2 regions of the uncultured Intestinibacter sp. genome follow, and region 2 is predicted to be linked to the other one. Evidence: riboswitches for the same ligand, from Rfam matches in the RefSeq annotation. Region 2 holds a riboswitch; the other holds the start of a gene.
The links. A riboswitch is a leader RNA that binds a small molecule or an ion and turns the genes downstream of it on or off. The one in region 2 is predicted to bind thiamine pyrophosphate.

Region 1: another riboswitch for thiamine pyrophosphate. It lies ahead of thiC (phosphomethylpyrimidine synthase ThiC); the one in region 2 lies ahead of thiD (bifunctional hydroxymethylpyrimidine kinase/phosphomethylpyrimidine kinase).

The regions. Positions count from the first base shown of each region.
Region 1 covers NZ_CABQXJ010000025.1:382-11,731, reverse strand. The annotation lists gene RDX53_RS06345 (ABC transporter ATP-binding protein) at 1-1,217, shown strand, start outside; gene RDX53_RS06340 (ABC transporter ATP-binding protein) at 1,208-2,950, shown strand; gene RDX53_RS06335 (hypothetical protein) at 3,102-3,503, shown strand; gene RDX53_RS06330 (GTP pyrophosphokinase family protein) at 3,825-4,505, shown strand; gene RDX53_RS06325 (GTP pyrophosphokinase family protein) at 4,890-5,576, shown strand; gene RDX53_RS06320 (Bax inhibitor-1 family protein) at 5,692-6,369, shown strand; gene thiC (phosphomethylpyrimidine synthase ThiC) at 6,482-7,786, opposite strand; TPP riboswitch at 8,081-8,176, opposite strand; gene RDX53_RS06310 (helix-turn-helix domain-containing protein) at 8,385-9,479, shown strand; gene RDX53_RS06305 (PLDc N-terminal domain-containing protein) at 9,497-9,697, shown strand; gene RDX53_RS06300 (ABC transporter ATP-binding protein) at 9,697-10,617, shown strand; gene RDX53_RS06295 (ABC transporter permease) at 10,614-11,350, shown strand, end outside.
Region 2 covers NZ_CABQXJ010000021.1:24,367-35,716, reverse strand. The annotation lists gene RDX53_RS05790 (hypothetical protein) at 80-565, shown strand; gene RDX53_RS05785 (hypothetical protein) at 815-1,525, opposite strand; gene thiE (thiamine phosphate synthase) at 1,769-2,395, opposite strand; gene thiT (energy-coupled thiamine transporter ThiT) at 2,488-3,102, opposite strand; gene tenA (thiaminase II) at 3,116-3,778, opposite strand; gene thiM (hydroxyethylthiazole kinase) at 3,847-4,629, opposite strand; gene thiD (bifunctional hydroxymethylpyrimidine kinase/phosphomethylpyrimidine kinase) at 4,699-5,502, opposite strand; TPP riboswitch at 5,742-5,835, opposite strand; gene RDX53_RS05755 (GIY-YIG nuclease family protein) at 5,937-6,242, opposite strand; gene RDX53_RS05750 (ferredoxin) at 6,404-6,595, opposite strand; gene epsC (serine O-acetyltransferase EpsC) at 6,680-7,249, opposite strand; gene RDX53_RS05740 (cysteine synthase family protein) at 7,277-8,044, opposite strand; gene RDX53_RS05735 (flavodoxin domain-containing protein) at 8,232-8,741, opposite strand; gene RDX53_RS05730 (NUDIX hydrolase) at 8,831-9,448, opposite strand; gene RDX53_RS05725 (GIY-YIG nuclease family protein) at 9,467-10,468, opposite strand; gene RDX53_RS05720 (DMT family transporter) at 10,469-11,350, opposite strand, start outside.

The DNA.
Region 1 (11,350 bases), on a different contig from region 2:
TAGCACAATCAATGAAACAATATATGGATGCTCTAGAGGAAATGAGCAACGAAGCAGTTGAATATATAAGAGGGATACCAGTTGTAAAGACATTTCAACAAACAGTTTTCTCTTTTGAACGTTTTCATAAATCAATAAAAAATTATGAAAAATTTTCAGTAGGTTATACTAATAAATTACGTAGACCTATGACTGGATTTACAGCATTTGTAAATAGTATATTTATATTCTTAATAGGAAGTATGATGATTTTAGTTCTAAATGGATTTAATGTTTCTTCTTTACTTCCAGACTTTATGTTTTATGTAATATTTACACCAATACTTGCAGTTACAACTAATAAAATTATGTTTGCAAGTGAAAATACAATGTTGGCAGAAGATGCTCTAAATCGTATAGAAAGTATAACAAAGAAAGAAATAGTTAAGTATCCTCAAACATCACAAAAATTAAGTAATTACAATATTAAATTTAATAATGTTTCATTTACTTATCCAGATACTGATGTTGAAGTACTTCACAACATAAATTTAGATATTAAAAGTGGAACAACTGTCGCATTTATCGGAAAAAGCGGTGGTGGTAAATCAACTTTAGTATCTTTAATACCTAGATTTTACGATGTTACAAAAGGCTCAATCGAAATAGGTGGAATAAATGTAAAAGATATGAATGAAAAAGATCTTATGGATAAAATATCATTCGTGTTCCAAGATAATAAATTATTAAAGAAAAGCTTGTATGAAAATATCAAAATGGGCTTTGATGTAGATAAAAAAGATGTTTTAGATGCACTTCACAAAGCACAATGCGACGATATTATATCTAAGTTTGATACAGGTCTTGATACTAAAATAGGTACAGAAGGTGTGTATTTATCAGGAGGAGAAACTCAAAGAATAACTTTAGCAAGAGCAATAGTTAAAAATGCACCTATCTTATTATTAGACGAAGCAACAGCATATGCAGATAGTGATAATGAATATTTAATGCAAAAAGCTATATTAGAATTATCTAAAAATAAAACTACAATAATGATAGCTCATCGTCTATCTACAATAGTAAATGTAGATTGTATCTATGTTGTCGATGATGGAAAAATAGTTGAAAGTGGTATACATAAAGAATTAGTAGATAAGAATGGATTATATGCTAAGATGTGGTCTGAATATCGTCAATCTATAGATTGGAAAGTGGGTGAATTTGTATGCTGCTAGAAAAAATACAAAAGAAATTTGCCTTAACTGAATTAGGGGCAAAGAATTTAATTAAAGCGTGTATATCTTGCACAATATCTTATATTATAATTGCAATGTCTATAGGGGTTTTATACTTTTTCACTTGTGATTTGCTAAAAATATTAGCAGATAAGTCATATGAATTTTCAGTAGGTGTTTATATTGTAGAATTTATAGTAGTATTTGTACTTATTTATATAGCTCACTATATCCAATATAATATGACATTTTTAAACACATATACAGAAAGTGCACGACTTAGAATAAATGTAGCAGAAAAACTTAGAAAATTCCCTATGTCATTTTTCTCAAAAAGGGATTTATCAGATTTAACAACTACAATTTTATCAGATGTCACTTATATGGAACAGGCACTATCACACTTTATTCCTGAATTTGTAGGTTCAATAGTTTCGACTGTTTTACTTTCAATAGGAATGTTTGCCTTTGATGTTAAAATGTCAATAGCTGCAGTTTGGTGTGTTCCTGTTGCGATTATTTTAATTTTATTGGCAAAGAGAAAATTAAGCGCTGTAGGTCATAAAGATAGAGATATACAGCTTATAAGAACAGAAAAAATACAAGAGGGATTAGAAACAGTTAGGGATTTAAAAGCTAGTAATTTTACGGAACAATATCTACAAGAAGTAGATGACGCTATTGATAATTGTGAAAAGAGTCAAATAAAAGCAGAACTTACAAATGCATTATTTGTAGTAAGCTCACAACTTGTGCTTAAACTTGGTATTGCTACAGTAGTTATTTTCGGAGTTAAATACTTAATGTCAGGGGAAATAACATTAGAAGTGTTTATGTTATTTTTAATAGTTGCATCTAGATTATACGATCCACTAAATGCAACATTACAAAATTTAGCTGCGATTATAAGTTGTGAATCAAGAGTAGATAGACTAAACAATATAAATGATTATAAACTTCAAACAGGAGGAGATACTTTTGAACCTGATAATTATGATATCGAGTTTGAAGATGTAAGTTTCTCATATCAACCTGGAAAACCAGTATTAGACAATGTTAGCTTTACTGCAAAACAAGATGAAATAACAGCATTAGTCGGAAATAGTGGCGGAGGAAAGACGACTTGTGCATCTTTAATAGCTAGATTTTATGATTTAGATAAAGGAAAAATAAAAATAGGTGGAGTAGATATTTCTACAGTTGACCCAGAAGTGCTTTTGTCTAAATTCTCAATAGTATTCCAAGATGTTGTATTATTTAACAATACAATCCTTGAAAATATAAGAATAGGTAAAAAAGATGCGACTGACGAAGAAGTTAAAAGAGCTGCAAAATTAGCATTTTGCGATGAATTTGTAGATAACTTACCAGATGGTTATGATACAGTTATCGGAGAAAATGGTTCAAAATTATCTGGAGGTCAAAGACAAAGAATTTCAATCGCAAGAGCAATATTAAAAGATGCTCCAATAATACTTTTAGATGAAGCTAGTGCATCTTTAGACGTTGAAAGTGAAACTTATGTACAAAGGGCTTTATCAAAATTAATTCAACACAAAACAGTAATAATGATAGCTCATAGAATGAGAACTATTGCAACTGCATCACATTTAGTTGTTTTAGAAAATGGTAAAGTATCAGAAGAAGGTACATCAGAAGAATTAATTAAAAATGATGGTCTTTATAAACATATGGTAGATTTACAAAATATGAGCTATGCTTGGAAGATATAACTTTCCTAAAATTTATTTGTATTAAAAATAAAGAAAAAATTAACATAAATGTAACCAATTTAGAATTTTATTTATTTACAATTAAAGTAAGATAGGTAAATATTAAAAAATTTACCATCTTAATATAAAATAAGATAATTGGGGTGTTATTATGATTAAAGTCGTGGATCCTATAAAAAACAAAGTTTGTAGTAATAATATTGTAGAATTTCAAATACCAAAATCTAATAAAACAGCAGGCGCAGAAAAAATTTATGAAAGAGAAGGATATATTATCTTGAGGGTTAAGAGAGGCTATATAGTATATAATACTAAGAAAAACTTTAAAAATGGGCATACTCATATTCAAAGTTTTGATATGGCTAAGACAATAATTGATAATAACATAAGAAAGAAAAGACCTAAGACAAACAGCATTTATCTTATAGAAAGTCATATAAGAGTTACAAATGACAGTAAATATAAAAAGATGTTAGAAGAATTACTTGCATCTAAAGAAGATAGAACAAAAGACAATAAATATCACAATAGAAACATTTGTAGCTCATTTTAATTAATATAAAGGGGTAAGATTTAACTTACCTCTTTATTTTTTAGTTTATAAAAATTTTATAAAGTTTTATTTTTAAAGTTAAGTACATAAAATTATAAAAGAATAATAAATATAATAAAGAATATATAAGAGATATATAAAGAAACTTTGTATATCTTATTTTGTTGTGTACATATTAAATCCATGTGTTAAGGTTAAATATAGAAAACTATGTTAGGATAGAATTAACATAAGAGGGTAAGTAACATAATTACTTTAAATAAATTATTAAAGTTGATGATTATAAGCAAATTTAATAATAAAATAGGAGTTAAGTAAATCATGATAAAACAAAAATTTATGGAACCAGTTATGAAGGCATTAGTTAATAATAATGTCATAGACATAATTGAAGATAACATGATGCCTTTCAAAAAACTAATGGCATACTACAATTGTGCCATTATGCAGGTGGAAACAAAGTTCAATGTATTAAATCAAGAGTTTTCACTTGAATACGATAGAAACCCAATAGAAACAATAAAGACAAGATTGAAATCACCAGAAAGTATAGTAAAAAAGTTAACTAGACGAAATTTATCTCTTACAACAAGATCAATAACAGAAAATCTAAGTGATGTTGCAGGAGTTAGAGTAATATGCTCTTTTACAGAGGATATATACTTATTAGCAGATTGTCTTTTGCAACAAGACGACGTTAAATTAATTGAGGTTAAAGATTACATAAAAAATCCCAAGCCAAATGGATATAGAAGTTTGCATCTAATAATAGAAGTTCCAATATATCTAAAAGATGAAAAGAAAAATATGAGAGTAGAGGTACAACTTAGAACTATTGCTATGGATTTTTGGGCAAGTTTGGATCATAAACTAAGCTACAACAAAGAAATACCAGATGGAGAAGCTAATATATTAAAACGAGAGCTTTTGGAATGTGCACAAGCAAGTTCAGAATTAGATAGACGTATGGAAGATATAAAAAATAGAATTGTAAATAAGTAAAATACAACTTATTAAATATCAAAAAGGCGAGAAATACTCGTCTTTTTTAGTTAAAAGGAAAGTAAATCTATTTAAAAATAGGAGAACTTTTAATATATAAGACATATTATAATATAAACTGAATTATATGATTAATGATATAAAATACTAGACATAAATTTGATTTTTAAAGGGCTTAATATAGAGTACATAAAATTATAATAATATATAATTAATATAATAAAGTATTATTAAATAATTTTAGAAAAATTTATATATTTATACTTTGAAAATAATTGGGTATAAATATTTTATAGTATATATGAAATTATATTTCTTTATATTTCAAAAGATAATCTAATTTAAGGTTTTAAATAATGAGAGTATATAGGAGTTATGTAGAGTATGATAAGAGGAAAATTAGTTGATCCGGTTGTTAAAGCATTAGTCAACAATAATGCTATTGATAAATTTGAATATAATGTTATGCCTTTCAAGAGATTGATGGCTTACTATAAGTGCGCCATTATGGAAGTAGAAACAAAATTTAAAGTGTTGAATCAAGAATTTTCGCTTGAATACGATAGAAATCCAATTGAAACAATCAAAACTAGATTAAAATCACCAGATAGTATAGTAAAAAAGTTAGCTAAAAAAGATGTGCCGCTTACTGTAGAATCTATAGAAAAGAATTTAAATGATATAGCAGGAGTAAGAGTGATATGTTCTTTTCCGGAAGATATATATGTATTGGCTGACTGTTTATTGCAACAAGATGATATAAAATTAATTGAGGTGAAAGATTACATAAAAAATCCAAAGCCAAATGGTTATAGAAGTCTTCATCTTATCGTTGAAATACCGATATTTTTAAAAGATGAAAAGAAAAATATGAGGGTAGAGGTACAGCTTAGAACTATTGCTATGGATTTTTGGGCTAGTTTAGAACATAAACTTAGCTATAAAAAAGATATACCACAAGATGAAGAAGAGTTATTAAGGCGAGAATTATTAGACTGTGCTCAAATTAGTGCAGACTTAGACTTACGCATGGAAAAAATAAAAAACAGAATTGTAAACAAAGAAAATTAAAAATACAATAAATTTTACCAAATAGTAATAATTTAATATAAATAAGAGTTATATAATTAAATTATAAAAGATGTATAAATTATAAAAATATAAATTTAGAAGGAGAGGTAAAATTATGAATAAATCAACTTATATGACAGTAGAAAATCCAATGGAAGCAGTATTCAAATATCTATCTATATCAATAGTATTTATGTTTATTGGTTTTTTATTTGGAAAAATGTTTATTCCAGCATCATTAGTATATGTTGCTAATATTTTTATAGGGGTTTTAGTTGTAGGTCTTTTATTATTTTCATTGTTATCTAGAAAAAATGTAATACCTAGAAGTTTTTCAATGAACTTTGTATATCTATTTACTTTTGTAGATGGTATACTTATGTATCCTATTTTAACTTACTACCTATATGATTTAGGGACAACATTATTTATGAATGTAGTTTTAGGGACATGTGTATTATTCGCTTTATTAGCATTGATATCACATAGAAAACCAGCAGGACACTATATTGGGCTTGGAAGTACTTTACTTGTAGGATTAGTAGTTCTTATAGGAATGAGTATTGTAAATATATTTATACAAGGAACAGTTTTTAATATAGCAGTAAGTGGACTAGGTATAATATTATTCTCGGCATATATCTTATATGATGTGAGTTTATTAAAATACGATATTCAATCTGGCGGAGTAACTTGTAGAAATGACTTATCAATACATGTACTTAATTTATACTTAGACTTTGTAAATATATTACTTGATTTATTAAGAATAGTATCTGAATTAAAAGATTAATAATTAAAGATTAAATAAAATAAATGAAAAATAAAAAGACGGGAATTACCCGTCTTTTTATTTGTTAGCGTATTAGGTATTAAATCTAAAAATGAGTCTGATATTTTTAGATTTATTCCATTATATCTACGTCTTCACCTTTTAGGATTTTATTTATATTTCTAACTGCACACATTTTTCCACACATTGTGCAAGTATCTTCGTTTTCTGGTTTTGATTCAGCTCTGTATCGTCTTGCCTTTTCGCTATCGATTGCTAGGTCAAACATTTTTTCCCAATCTAATTCACGTCTAGCCTCGCTCATTTTATTATCCCAATCTATTGCGCCAGGAATTCCCTTGGCAATATCAGCAGCGTGGGCTGCGATTTTAGATGCTATTATACCTTCTTTTACATCTTCTAGATTAGGAAGTCGAAGGTGTTCAGCTGGAGTGACATAGCATAAGAAAGAAGCTCCATATGTTGCAGCGATTGCTCCACCTATTGCAGAAGTTATATGATCGTATCCAGGAGCGACATCTGTAACAAGAGGACCTAATACATAAAAAGGGGCACCGTTACATATAGTTTCTTGGATTTCCATATTTGCTTTTATTTGATTAAGTGGCATATGGCCAGGACCTTCTATCATAACTTGAACATCTTTTGCCCAAGCTCTATTAGTAAGTTCACCTAATGTTACTAATTCTTCTATTTGAGATATATCTCCAGCATCGTGGACACTTCCTGGTCTGCATGCATCTCCTAGACTTATTGTCACATCATATTCTCTGCAAATATCTAAAACTTCATCATAAAATTCAAAAAATGGGTTTTCGTTTCCTGTCAACTCCATCCAAGCAAATATTATAGACCCACCTCTAGATACTATATTTGTAAGGCGTTTTGATTGTTTAAAACGCTCTGCTGTATGTTTATTTACACCACAATGAATAGTCATAAAATCGACACCATCTTGGGCGTGCATTCTGACTACATCAATCCATTCTTTCGCAGTGATAGTTTTAAGTGGTTTGTTATAATAGACAACAGCATCGTATATTGGTACTGTACCGATTATTGCAGGGCATTCTTTTATTAATTTTCTTCTGAATTTTTGAGTGTCTCCATAAGAGCTAAGGTCCATTATTGATTCGGCTCCCATATTTACAGCGCTCATAACTTTTTGCATTTCTAAATCCATATCGAGACAGTCTCTAGATGTTCCAAGGTTTACATTTATTTTAGTTTTTAATTTTTTGCCAATACCATAAGGTTTTAAGCATCTATGGTTTTTATTCGCAGGAATACAAACCCTACCTTGAGCCACTAAATTTACTAATTCGTCTATATTTATATTTTCGTATTCACTTACTTGTTTCATTTCATTTGTTATAATGCCTTTTCTTGCGGCATCCATTTGAGTTGTGTAATTCATATTTTTCTCCTTAAATTTAGATTTAAAATATAATTACTTGCAAGTATTTTTAACTAGTTAAATTTAAACAATATTGAAAATATATATACATGGAGATTTTATTGGAAAGGAATTTAGATTAAAACTATTGTAGAAATTTTGTACAATAAAATATACATTTTAAATAATTTTCAAATAGATAGATTTATTTTATATAAATACATTTAGATGTGTTTTGAAAATTATTAAAATTTATCATACAAAATAAAAAATCGTACAAATAATGTACGATGAAGATTCAAATTAATGTATATAAATACAATAATATAAACTCCCTTCTCGGCATTATCCGGCAGGTTCGGAGGGTTTAGAAAAAATTCAATCTCAGCAAAAGCTCCCCTGTATATATTTTAATTACAATTTTATGGTAACACATGGAAAAATATTTTTCAATATAAAAAATTATAAATCTAAGTAGTAGATTATTATATTTTTATGTAGTTGTGGATAGAATTAAAAAAGTTTCACTTTGAGAAACTTTTTCTACAAAAGTAGCTTTTAACTCCATTGTTTGGTATTAATTTAAAACATATAATTTAAATATAAAGAGGTGAAATATATGAATAAAATTAACATAGGAAAAAACATAACGAAATTTAGACGAAGTAAAGGAATTACGCAAGATGAACTTGCGAGTTATATAGGAGTATCAAAATCATCAGTTTCAAAATGGGAAAACAACATAACATACCCGGATATAGTATTACTTCCTCAACTTGCGACATTATTTAATATATCTTTAGATGAGCTTATTGGATATGAGCCACAGCTTACAAAACAAGATATACAAAAGATTTATTATGAATTAGCACAAGAATTTGCTCAAAAAGATCCAAATGATGTTTTTGGAAAATGTGAGGAGTATATAAAAAAATATTATTCTTGTTTTGAATTTTTAAAGCAAATGGTAGTACTTTATTTAAACCACTATATGTTATTTAATAATAAAGAAAAAGTTTTAAATAGAGCACGAGAATTATGTATAAGAATAAGAGAAGAAAGTGAAAATCCTCAATTAATAAAAGATGCAATAAATTTAGAATTACTTTCATTGATTATGGATAATAAACCAACAGAAGTTTTAGAAATATTAGGAGAGGATGTAAAAACTTTTAGTCAAGATGCCGAGCTTATTAGCATGAGCTTTAAATTATTAGGAAATATGAATAAAGCAAGTGAAATTACTCAAATTTGTATATATCAAAATCTTATAAGTTTAGTGGGTAATATATCTCAACAAATTGTATTAAATATGGATAAATTAGATATTATTGAAGAATGTTTTAAAAGAGCAGCTGGAATATGTGAATTGTTCAATTTAGATGAGCTACATCCAAATACAACAGTAAATTTATATCTTGCAACTGCACAAGGATATGCAATTAATAAACAAAATGAAAAAGCTTTAGAGTTAATACAAAAATACACAGATGTATGTATAAAAAATATATATAATTTCAAATTAAGAGGTGATGAATTTTTTGACAAAATCGAAAATTGGTTAAAGGAATTAGATTTAGGAGTAAATACACCAAGAAGCCATGAATTAATAAAACAAAGTGTTATAAGTGGTGTAAAAGATAATCCTATATTTTCAGATTTAAAAGACGACTATAGATTTAAATCATGTGTGCTCGCACTAGAAACTAATTAATATAAGGAGGTAAATATATGAGTGAGATTACAAATAATTTAGCATTATTATTACCAGTTATAATTTTAGAATTTATATTGGCTATAACTGCATTAATACATGTTATAAAACACCCCAACTACAGATTTGGAAATAAAGCTATATGGATAATAGTAGTTTTGTTTATACAAATCATAGGCCCAATATTTTATTTTATATTTGGTAGAGGTGAGGAATAGTGAATATACTTGAGATAGATAATTTATATAAAAGTTTTGGCTCAAATAATATTATAAATGGACTTAATTTAAAAGTAAGAGAAAACTCCATTTTCGGTTTTATTGGAGAAAATGGGGCAGGTAAAACAACTACAATGAAGATGATTTTAGGTTTTTTAAAACCTGATAGTGGAATTATAAGAGTATGTGGAGAGGAAGTTAAATTTGGCGAAACTAAAACAAATAAATTTATAGGATATCTTCCAGATGTGCCAGAATACTACGGATATATGACTCCACATGAATATCTAAAATTATGCGGCGAAATTACAAATATGAAAAAAAGCGATATAAAGAAAAAGAGTGAAGAGTTATTAGAACTTGTGGGACTTAGTAATTATAAAAAACGAAAGATAAGCAAGTTTTCAAGAGGGATGAAACAAAGACTGGGTATTGCACAGGCGCTTTTAAATGAGCCCAAACTTCTTATATGTGACGAACCGACATCAGCATTAGATCCAATAGGAAGAAAAGAAATCTTAGATATTTTATTAAAAGTAAAAGAAAGAACTACAGTCATATTTTCAACTCATATACTATCTGATGTTGAGAGAATATGCGACGAAATTGCAATACTTAGAGAGGGAAAAATTGCTCTAAGTGGAGATTTATCACAAATCAAAAAAGGTCATATGGTGGATTGTTTGGAAGTTGGAATGAAAAATAAAGAAGATTTTATAAAGTTTTTAAAAATAATTAAAGACAATTCTAATATAAATGAGATTCAAAAAAGCGAAAACACTATTTACCTTCACTCAAACAATATAGAAGAAGTTCAAAGAGAAGTTATGCAGGGATTAATAGATAAGGATTTATATCCAATATATATAAGAATTCAAGAGCCAACACTAGAAAGATTATTTATGGAGGCAATAAAATGAGAGCGTATTTAGCATTTACAAAAAAAGAACTTTTTGAACTGACTAAAACATATAAATTACTTTTGATTGTGACTGTATTTTTAATATTTGGTTTTATGAATCCAGTCGTGGCAAAATTCACACCAGATTTAATGGAATCTTTGATGGAAGAGGGCATAAAAATAAGTTTGCCAGAACCGACTATTTTTGATTCTTGGACACAATTTTTTAAAAATACTACGCAGATGGGACTGATTATACTAGTTATAATATTTAGCGGATTAATATCAAACGAATTATCAAAAGGAACTCTAATCAACATGCTTACAAAAGGGCTATCTAGAAAAACTGTAGTTTTATCAAAATTCACATCATCAACATTAGTTTGGACATTTACTTATTTTTTATCTGCATTAGTCACATTTTTATACTCGATGCTATTTTGGGAAGATACACAGGTCGAAAATCTGTTATTTTCTTTGAGCCTTGTATGGGTATTTGGAATATTTTTAATAAGTACAATAATTTTGGGCGGGATTTTATTTAAAACATCTTATGGTTCTATGTTATTTTGTGGAGTTATAGTAGGAATACTTTTGGTTTTAAATATTATACCGAAAGTTCAAGATTATAACCCAATTCAACTTATAAACGTAAATATGGATATACTAAAAGGTGATGTTGAGATTTCAGAAGTTATAAAATCACTTTATAGTACACTAGGAGCAAGTGTATTATTTGTGATTTCAAGCAT
Region 2 (11,350 bases):
TTTTAAAAGTTTAATTTAAAGTAATATTATTTTATAAATTAGGAAAAATAAAAAAAAAGAAATTTAAAAGGAGAAAGTCATGTCAAATACAGAAAACAATTTTAAAAGTTATCTTTTATCAAAATGTACTATCGGATATGGTATTATAAATGGTTTAATAAATGCAGGAATATTCTATCTTATGGAGAAATCTCATCCAGACGCTATGTTTGGTAGTGCTGATATAATAAAAGACCTTACATTTACTACATTCTTATTAGGATTCCTTTTAGCACTTATAGTTATGCCTTTAACTGCTAAAGATTTAGAAAAAGGTAAATTTAGCTCACAAGAAGGTGTACACAAATTTGAAAAATATCTTCCAAATCACTTATTTGTGTTCTCTATAATAATAGGACTTGTTACTTGTGCTTTAACAATAATATTATCATCAATAATAGTATTCTTATTTAACATAGCTCCACTTACAGTTATGCAAATGATGATATTCAAAGGAACTATATGTGCTATATGCGGTGGTATAGCAGGATACCTATGCATAATAAAAGTTGCATATAGAAAATAATTAAATTGATTATAACCGATTTATAATAAATAAACCCTATACACAAGACACTAGAAAAAGTGCCTATATGTATAGGGTTTATTTATAATTATTTCTTTCTCTGAAAGAAACTCTGTATGATGTTGATTCCTTTTTAATTCAGAAATCAACTTTTAATATGTCTTTGTAACCTTTTTAGCGTCCTTGATAACGCTCTACTTTATAAATTACTTAGGATGCACCCTTTAACATAAAACGTTTTCATGTAATTTAAACAAGCTTTTCAAAAATTTGTTTTTCTTCAACTTGTAATTTTTTTATTCTTGTATTTATCTCTTTATTATATGATTCTACCCATTCACTACTTAAAAGGTTGTTTTCTAAATAATAAGGATATCTTCTTTTCATGCATATTATCTCATTTTGTAGTAAAAATATATCGTTTTTTAAGTCAGCTATGTTTAAATCTTTTCTCTTATTGACTTTTAAGTTTTTAAGCAACATAAGAGTTGTATCATCGTAATTTAGATAAGCATTTTTAGCTCTCTCCCATAAATTATTGCTTTTTAGACTGTATATCGATGGATGCATAACAGATATCACATCTAAAAATAATGAATCTAGCAAGTCTTTTTTACCTTTATTTTTTTCTCTAAGACTCAACACTTCTTTTGATTTTTCACATTTTACTTCTAATTCACAAATTTGTTTAGATAAAATTCCAGTTTGTCTATCTATTTCTTGTTGTATATTTTTTATTTCTTTTTCCCTTTTTAAACCAAAGTAATTTTCATAAATATTTTGTTTTATTCTAAGCTCTTTTATATTTTTATTATGTCTTAATTCTTCTATCATCAAGTCCCCAAAATGAAATAAAAATTTTGATTCTGTATAAGGCGCATCTCTCATTATCAATTTATTTTTCTCAAATAATAATTTAATGTATTTATTTAAAAGGTTATTATATTCATTTATGTTCATACAACTCCCTCCTTTTAAAAGTTTTTTCTATATTTTATGAAATACAAACTTTTAATGCCATCTAAATACTTTTCTATATATCTTATTAATTTTACATTACATATAAAAATTCCTTTTTTGATTACGAATTTTTACAAATTTTTTAAAATTACAGTATCTAAAATACTATATATTATATTTAATTAAAAAAATACCGCAAACCATCTTATAAATTTGGTCTACGGTATTTTCAAAATTTAAATATTAAATTACATCAAGCCATTTTTTGACTTCTGCATATATATCTTCTTCTTTTAATATTGCAGATATTATCACATATCCATCTGGGTTAAATTGCTTTAACTTTTCCACATTGCCTAAATTAATTCCACCGATTAATACAAATGGAATATCGACATTGTCTTTTATTTCTTTTAATGTTTCAAAAGATACGCTCTTTGCATCTAATTTTGTGCTTGTGCTAAACATTGCTCCTATTCCAATGTAATCTGCTCCGTCTTCTTTTGCACGTTTTGCTTCCTCAATAGTTCTTGCTGATACGCCTAGGATTTTATCTTCCCCTATTAGTTTTCTAGCACTTTTAGCATCTATATCGCTTTGTCCAACGTGTACTCCGTCTGCATCACAAAGTAGTGCTATATCTATTCTGTCGTCTATTATAAATTTTGCGTTGTATTTTTTAGTAAGCTCTCTTAATTTAAGTGCTTTTTCTAAAAATTCGCCGCCGTCTGCGTTTTTTTCACGAAGTTGAAGCATAGTAACCCCAGCTTTTAGCCCATCTTCTATACATTTATAAAAATCACGACCTTTTAATATATCTGAATCAGTTATCAAATACATTTTTAAGTCATCTCTTAAATTTTCCTTCATACTTCCCTCCGATTAAACTTACAACTAATTTATTTCTTATTGTATAAATTTCTATTTTTTAATTTGTACTATATTTTTTAATTAATATTTTCTTATGCACTTGCTTTATGACCTTTATTAGCTTCTCTTTTAATTTTTTCAAGCGGTAATATAGTCGCTACTATTAAGCTTAAAAAGCCTTCTACACCTGCACAAGAGAAGTTATATACTATTGAATATAACCATGGTCCCATATTAAATTGTTCTGCATATGATGCAAAGAACACAACTCCTGATACTACGTGTACACAACATTTTAAAAATACTACGATTAAGCACCCGAAAAATACTTTTACTCTTGAGTTAGATCCAAACATTCCGCTAAGACCTAAAATCATAGGTGGTATTATAAAATCTAAGAATAATTGTACTGGGTGAATTATATATCCTCCAAATAATCCTAAAACACCAGTTATAAGACCTGTTGTCATACCTTCAATTGGCCCGTATATAAGACCGATTAAAAGTATAGGTAGTGATGATAATAAGTTAATACTTCCACCTTGTGGATATTGTATAAATACTATTTTGCTAAGTATAAATGATAATCCAGAAAACATCGCTATAACTACCATTTTCTTAACAGTTAATTCAAAGTTTCTAAGTTTTATTATATATAAAACTAGAGGTATAAAACAAAGTGCTACGTATATATAATTCATATTCATAATAATTTCCTCCTTATTCTCCTTTGTAAGCCATATCCCAAAATTCTAATTCGTATATACTGGCTCTTATAAATATATCTTTTAATTTTTCTTTTGTTTTATCTGAAAGATTTTGACAAATCTCGTTTGTAAAATCTAGCCATTCATTTTTAAAAGCAACATATTCGTCGCTTGCATAAGTTTCTATCCAACTTTCAAAAAAGTTTCCTTCTAATTTATCTTTATATTTTTCTTTTAATTTTAAACCTATATAATTGTAGCTCCATGTGCATGGAAGTACAGCTGCCACTATTTCTTCTATAGTCCCTGTAATTGATATAGACTTCATATAGCTTGTATAACTTTCATTTGTCATATTTAATTTATACTTAAATTCCATATCTTCTATGTTTTCGCCAAAGTCTTTTAAATACATTATATGGTTTGCTGTTTCTGTCTCAATACTTCCTCCAATACCACTGTAAAACTTTTTAAGCTCTTTCATATTTCTGCTTTTGACACAAGCCATAGCGTATACTTTTGCGTATTCTATTAGATATAGGTAATCTTGAATTAGATATTTTCTAAATTTCTCTTTATCTAATGTCCCTTCACCAAGTTCTACTAAAAAAGGATGCTCTAAATATTTATCCCATATTTCTTTACTGCTTTCATATAAATAATCTGTAAATAACATATCTTTCTCCTCAAAACAAAACAACTTAAATATATCTGTATTTTTGAAATATCTTGTATTTTAAGTTTTTATAATTCTACTTTTGCATATTTTTCAAAAGTATTTACGTCTAATGAATCTATATTGTCGAATAAATAAGTTTTGAAAGTTCCAACACCAGGATTTGTAACATCTGCTAGTTCTCCACTTAAACTCATAGCTAAAGTACCCATAAATGCAGCTTCTATAGGCTTATCAGTACAAGGCAAGAAACTAGCAATTAAACTTGAAGACATACAACCTGTTCCTGTTAATTTTTTAAGTTTATAAGTTCCGTTAAATATTTTATATACTTTTTCACCATCACTTACTAAATCTGTTATACCAGATGCTACTACTGTGCAGTTTAATTTTTTAGCTACTGATTTTACAATTTCTGATGCATCAGAACCATCATCAAATGAGTCTACACCTTTTCCAGCAACGTCAAGTCCACCTATAAATTTAATTTCTGATATATTTCCGCGAACTACAGTGAAGTTTACTTCGTTTAATAATTTATTAGTAAGCTCACCTCTAGCTTTGCTTGCAAAAACACCAACTGGATCTAAAACTACTGGCTTATTGTATTTGTTTGCTGCTTTTCCTGCTTTTATAAATAAATCTAAGTATGATGAATTCATAGTTCCTATATTTATAACAACAGCACTTGCAATTGAAACCATATCTTCTACTTCTTCATATGAAAAGCTCATTAAAGGACTAGCTCCTATTGCTAAAGTCATATTTGCACAATCTGTTATCGTTACATTATTTGTGTAATGTAATACTAATGGATTTAATTCTTTTACTTTATCTATTAATTTATACATTTTAAATCTCCCCTATTTTTATTTAGTTATATTATTTTTTAAATACTATAAAACTTTTTATAAATTCAATTAATCTACTTTTTCAAATTTATAAAAGTGATTTACAGGTCCTACTCCATGACCTATATCAAAACTATGTCTTATAGCTTCTGTTATGTATATCTTACTAAGTCTAACAGCTTCAACTACATCATATCCAAGCGCTATGTGTGAAGTTATTGCAGAAGATAATGTGCAACCTGTTCCATGTGTATTTTTTTTATTTATTCTCTCTGATGAAAATACTTCAAATAAGTTTTCACCCATAAGAATATCTACAGCATCACCATCTAAATGTCCACCCTTCATAAGCACATATTTAGGTCCTAGGTTTAATATTTCTTTACCCGCTTTTTTCATATCTTCAACATTTTCTATCTTTATTCCAGTAATTTCTTCTGCTTCTGGAACATTTGGAGTAACTAAATACGCCATAGGTATTAAGTATTTAATTAGATTTTCTTTAGCTTCTGGTCTTAAAAGTGAGTATCCACTTTTAGATATCATAACAGGGTCTACTACTACAATTTCTGGATTATATTTTTTTAAATTTTCAGCTATTTCCAAAATAATCTCAGGGCTTGACACCATACCAATTTTTACACCTTTTGGATAAATATCTTCAAATACAGCCTTTAATTGTCCCTTTATTATATCCTTTGAAAGCTCTTCTACATCAAACACACCTTCTGTATTTTGAGCTGTTATAGCGGTTATAACACTCATTCCATAAGTCCCAATAGCACTAAATGTCTTTAAATCAGCTTGAATCCCAGCTCCTCCTGAACAGTCAGATCCAGCTATTGTAAGTGTTGGAATTTTATAATTTCTCATATCCTACCTCCTAACTAAATTTCATAAAAAAATTCACTACGTTCATGGCGCCAACGAATCGTAGATTGCCTTGCTTAAATTAATAAGTTGGAAATTATAAATCATCTAAAAACCAAATAATGTATAATTTCCTGAAAATAAAAAAAGCTGTACCGATAGGTACAGCATACTTTCTATTTTTTAATTATAATTTTTAAATATACTAAAATTGAGTATATCTAAATAAATTCTAAATAAATAACTTTTTCCGTATGCTTTCCTACGCTGGCATTATCCAGATCAGGTTTGAGGGTCAGTAAAACTTCTCAGCACATGGCTCCCCTAGCACTTATATTTTTGTTGTATCTAATACTAGATTAGTATTTATTTTTTTATTTGTCAATAAAATTTTTTAGATATATAAAAATATATATTTGTTTTAAAATTAAAATTAGCTATATATCTTTGCTATAATCTAAAATTATAAAGCCTTCTTTTTTTAAATTTTCTATAAAATCACTTGGATTTTCTATTATATTTAATTTTTGATATCTACTTTTTTGTTTTATTTTATATTCTAATTTCATAGCTTCACTCTTTGTTTTACATGAAAAATATATCTCTAAATTTGAAAATCCTCTAGATTTGGTATACTTACTGTTTATACCAGTTTGGTGTTCTCTCATTCGCCTCTTTACATCAGTTGTGTAACCAGTGTATAGAGAATTATCCTTGCATCTTATTATATATGTATAGTACATCTTTCCTCCAATATAAATTTTATAAGCTATATATAAATATATAACTTTTTTTAAAGTTTTAAAATATTTATTTATACAAATTGATGTACTTTTAATTTTTAATTATTAATTAAAAATAGTGCCAGTAAAATTATACTGACACTACTTAATTTCTTACTTTGTTATTCTTCTACGTCGATTGCATTAACTGGACAGCTGTCTCTAGCTTCAACTGTAGCATCTTTGCAATCTTCTGGAACGTCTGAAGTAATAGCTTCTGCATATCCATCATCTGCAAGTGTAAAAACTTCAGAACAAATTGATTCACATAGTCCACATCCTATACATGTATCTTTATCAACACTAGCTTTCATATTAAAACCTCCATGAATATTTTATAAACTTCTATCTTATTATTTACAGAATATAAATATTAATTCATAAAGTTTTTAATTTTTTTAAATTACATAATCAGCTACATATTCTCCATTATTTTCCACTACATCAAATTTGCGACGTGTTTTTATTTGAGCTGGAATTCCAACTGCTGTACAGTTATCTGGTACATCTTCTAAAACTACGCTATTAGCACCAACTTTGACATTATTTCCAATTGTAACTGGACCTAATATTTTTGCACCCGAGCCTATTACTACATCTGAGCCTATAGTCGGATGTCTTTTAAAGGTATTTTCATTTCCAGTTGCCCCAATTGTAGCGCCTTGATAAATCGTAACTCTGTCTCCTATTATAGCTGTTTCTCCTATAACTACTCCACTTCCGTGATCTATTAATATTCCTTCGCCGATTTGTGCACCTGGATGTATTTCAATTTGTGTAAAAAATCTTGATATTTGAGAGATTAATCTAGCTATAAAAAATCTCTTTTTAGTATAAAAAAAATGCGATATTCTATACATAATCATCGCGTGAATCGATGGATAAAGTAAAAATAATTCTATTTTATTTCTAGCTGCTGGATCTGAGTCCACTATAAATTGTAAATCTTTTCTAACATGATAAAACATACTGTATACGACCTTCCTTTATAAATTTTAAAATATTCCCATAGACATATATTTGTCTACACCGTCGGGAGCTACTGTAACTACAACCTCATCTGGATTTTCATCACATAATTTCATAGCGCCAAATATATTAGCACCAGATGATATTCCTACTAATATTCCAAGTTTATTTGCCATAAGCTTAACTATTTTATAAGCATCTTCATCAGATACTGTTTTTATGTCTTTATTTTTTTCTTTTAAATATTTTCCTACTCCTACTATAGTTCCTGCAGAACCAATTCCTGCAACAACTGTAGATACATTTTTTACTTCTTTTAGTATTTCTGGACCTGTGGTTTCATAATGTGCTTTTGGATTATCTTCATTATCAAATTGCCCTAGACATACATAATTTGAGTTTTTATCTAATAATTCATTTGCTTTATCTATTGAACCTGCCATACCCTTTGAGCCATCTGTAAGTATTAATTCTGCTCCAAATGCTTTTACTAATTGTCTTCTTTCAATACTCATAGTCTCAGGCATTATAATTATTACCTTGTATCCTTTTAGTTTGCCTGCCATTGCAAGAGCAATACCCGTATTGCCACTTGTAGCTTCAACTAAAACACTATCTTTATTTAATATTCCTTTTTCTTCTGCTCCATTAATCATATATAACGCTGCTCTATCTTTTATACTGCCACCTGGATTTGTTTTTTCTAGCTTAACAAATAAGTTCGGATATCCTATTTGTTTTAAATTTAAAATAGGTGTATTCCCTATCAAATCTAAAGCGTTGTAATATATCATTCACTAACCCTCCCATTATTTGCCATTTATCATTTTGATAATTATATTATATTATTATCATTTTGATATGTCAACCAAATTCCAGGATTTAGGTGTAAAAAATTATCATTTTGATAATAATTATTTTTACTAGATATCGATAATTATTATCAAGTATTTTATAAATAGTTGATATAAAATACTTATTTTATATCAAACTGTTATCTTTATTTCCTTCTAAAAATTTCAAGATTGGATTTATATTTTCTTTTTTGGCGTTTTTTATATCCTTTTTTAAATCGACTAAATCAGAAGTAATTTTTCCTGAGCCGTATTTCACTCTAATTTTATCCATAAAATTCAATCTTTTATAATTAAAATCTCCCATAAGTTCAAAAAATTTTATATTTTTATATTTATATGTAGGCAAGAAATTAAAAAGCATGATTTCATCTAATGTATATAAGCCTAGGCCCACATAAAATATAATAATTTGTTTATCTTTTATTTTTTGAATATTATCTTTTATAAACTCAACACCTCTTATATATCCATTTTCTATAGGTGCGCCAAATATTATAGTGTCGTAGTTTTTTAAATCAGATCCCCTTATATCAGAAAGTTCATATAAATCAGCATCTATCTTTATCGCAAGCCATCCTGCATATTTTTTTGTTGTATTGTATTTTGTTGTATAAATGATTACTGTTTTAGACATAATAAAACCTCCAATTATTTATAATAATTAATAATTAGAGGTATCTTTTGACTTTCCTTTATTATTTTGTTTTTTTAACTTTTTCTAATTTATAAAAACAGTTTTTCTCCTAATAATGCAAAGTTTTGTAACATTAAAAACGCCTTTACATCCATTTTTTCTTTTGATTTTAATATATCATTTGCTCTATCTTGTGATATTAGCATAGCTTCTATATCTTCATCATCTTCTAAGTTGTCTTTATTTAGCTCTCCATCACATGTACAAAAAACTAATGCAATAGATTCATCTGTCATTCCCGGTGAAAGATATGCTTTTTCCATTGTATAATTTTCGTTTATATCAAGTAAATTTAAACCTGTCTCTTCTTTTAATTCTCTTTTTACGGCTTGAATTATATCTTTATCTTCTTTATCTACAAGACCTGCTGGAAGTTCGTATAAGTAGTCATTTACAGGGACTCTAAATTGTTTTATTATAACTAATTTTTTATATTTTACATGATATGCAACTATACAAACAGCATCAACTTTGTCTTCTTTATTTTTTAAATAAAACTCTTCTAAAGCTTCTTTATCTTTTCTAGTAGCCACACTCCAGTGCTTATCTTGATTTAACTTATTTTTATATTCTAAGTCGTATAAACTTATAAAATCCCCTTTGTGAAGTTCCTTTATATTTTTAATTTTGTTGTTCAAATTACTCACCCTTTCATAGATATACAATTATTTAACTATTATATATCCCCTATCTTTTGTATTTTTTATATATTGATTTATTATATTTATATAATCTATTTTCTCTTTTTCAAGAGCGCTTTTTTCGCCTTTTTTTTGTGAAATAATGTCTTTTATTTCATCTGCTACATTTTTTATCTGACTTGGATATCTTGCATCGATTATCTTTTCATAATTTATCTCAAAAGATGTTATATAGTAAATCTTATATTTATAGTCTTTTATCTTTATCCAAAATACTATATCCCTGTTTAAATTTAAAAGATATTTTTGTTTTTTTACAATAGCTGAAAATAAATCGATTTCTTCTTTTATTTTTGCTGCTTCTTCAAATTTCAGATTTTGAATTTTTATATTCATCTCTTCATTTAATTTCTCTATTACAAAATTACTTTTTCCATTTAAATTGTCTTTTATATTTTTTACTATATCTAATCTTTTATCATTTTCTATATTTCCCCTACATACTCCTATACACTTATTTAAATCATAGCGTATACATTTATTTTGTTTTTTACATATTGGAAGTTTGTATATTTTTATAATTATTTCTTTTATAGTTTCAAGCTTTTTTTTAAATGAATACGGTCCAAAATAAATTCCGTCATCTTCTATTTCACTTTTTATTTTAATTATATTGTGATCTTTTTCATCTAAACATATATATTTGTATTTATCGTAATTTTTGAGAAGTGTGTTGTACATAGGTTTTAATTTGTGTATATTTTTACATTCTAAAAAAAGTGCATCAAACTCTGTATCTGTTTTTATAATCTCTATATGAGAAATATTTTTTATCATTATCTCAATTTTATTAGAGCGATCTCTTGAATTTAGAAAATAGCTTTTTATTCGCTTGTTTAGATTTTTTGATTTTCCAATATACAACAGCCTATTGTCTTTATCTTTCATAAAATATACTCCTGATGACTGAGGTATATTTTTTAGTTCGTCTAATTTATAAGTAAATTTTTCATAATCAATTTCCATTTATAAATTTTTCTCTTCACTTTCTATAATTTTAGGTTTTGGCTTTTTCTCAGATATTATTGCAGATAATAAAATTATAACTCCACCTATAAGTTGATATATCGAAAAAGGTTCTCTAAGCAAAAATATGCTAAATACTACAGATGATACGGGGTCTATATAACCTAAAATAGCTATAGACTGCGCTTTTAAGTCTTTCATAGCTGAAAAATATAGACAATACGCTATTCCTGTATGTGCTATTCCTAATACAAGTATTAAGATTATAGATTTTATAGAATCAAATACAATTTTATCTCTGTATATAACCCAAGGCAAAAGCACCATAGATGCCATAAAAATCTGTATAAATGTCTTTTTGTAGTCGTCTACGTTTTTTATAAACTTATTTAATATAATTACACTCGCATATAAACATGCCGCCATAAATGCATTTATTATGCCTGAAGTTAAGTCTATATTCACATTAGATGTGTTGGTTTTAACGATTAATATAAGCCCACACATAGCACATATTACAGCTACAACCTTTTTTGATGTTAATTTTTCTTTTAAAAATATAGGTGATACAAATATGACGATAACTGGGGCCAAATAATATACAATAGTTGCATTTGCAACTGTTATATAGTTATATGAATTAAATAAAAATACCCAGTTAAATCCTATCGCCATGCCTGATATTATAAGCACTATTATGCTTTTTTTATCTTTCTTTTTATATTCATTTTTTGAAGTTTCTAAATAAATATCTTCATCTGATTTTTTCTTACTTCTCATTTTAATTAGTAAAACAATACCAAGAAATATACTTCCTATTATTCCCCTAAAAAAAGATATCTCTACAGATTCTAAAGAAATATTTTTTACAAATACTCCGAG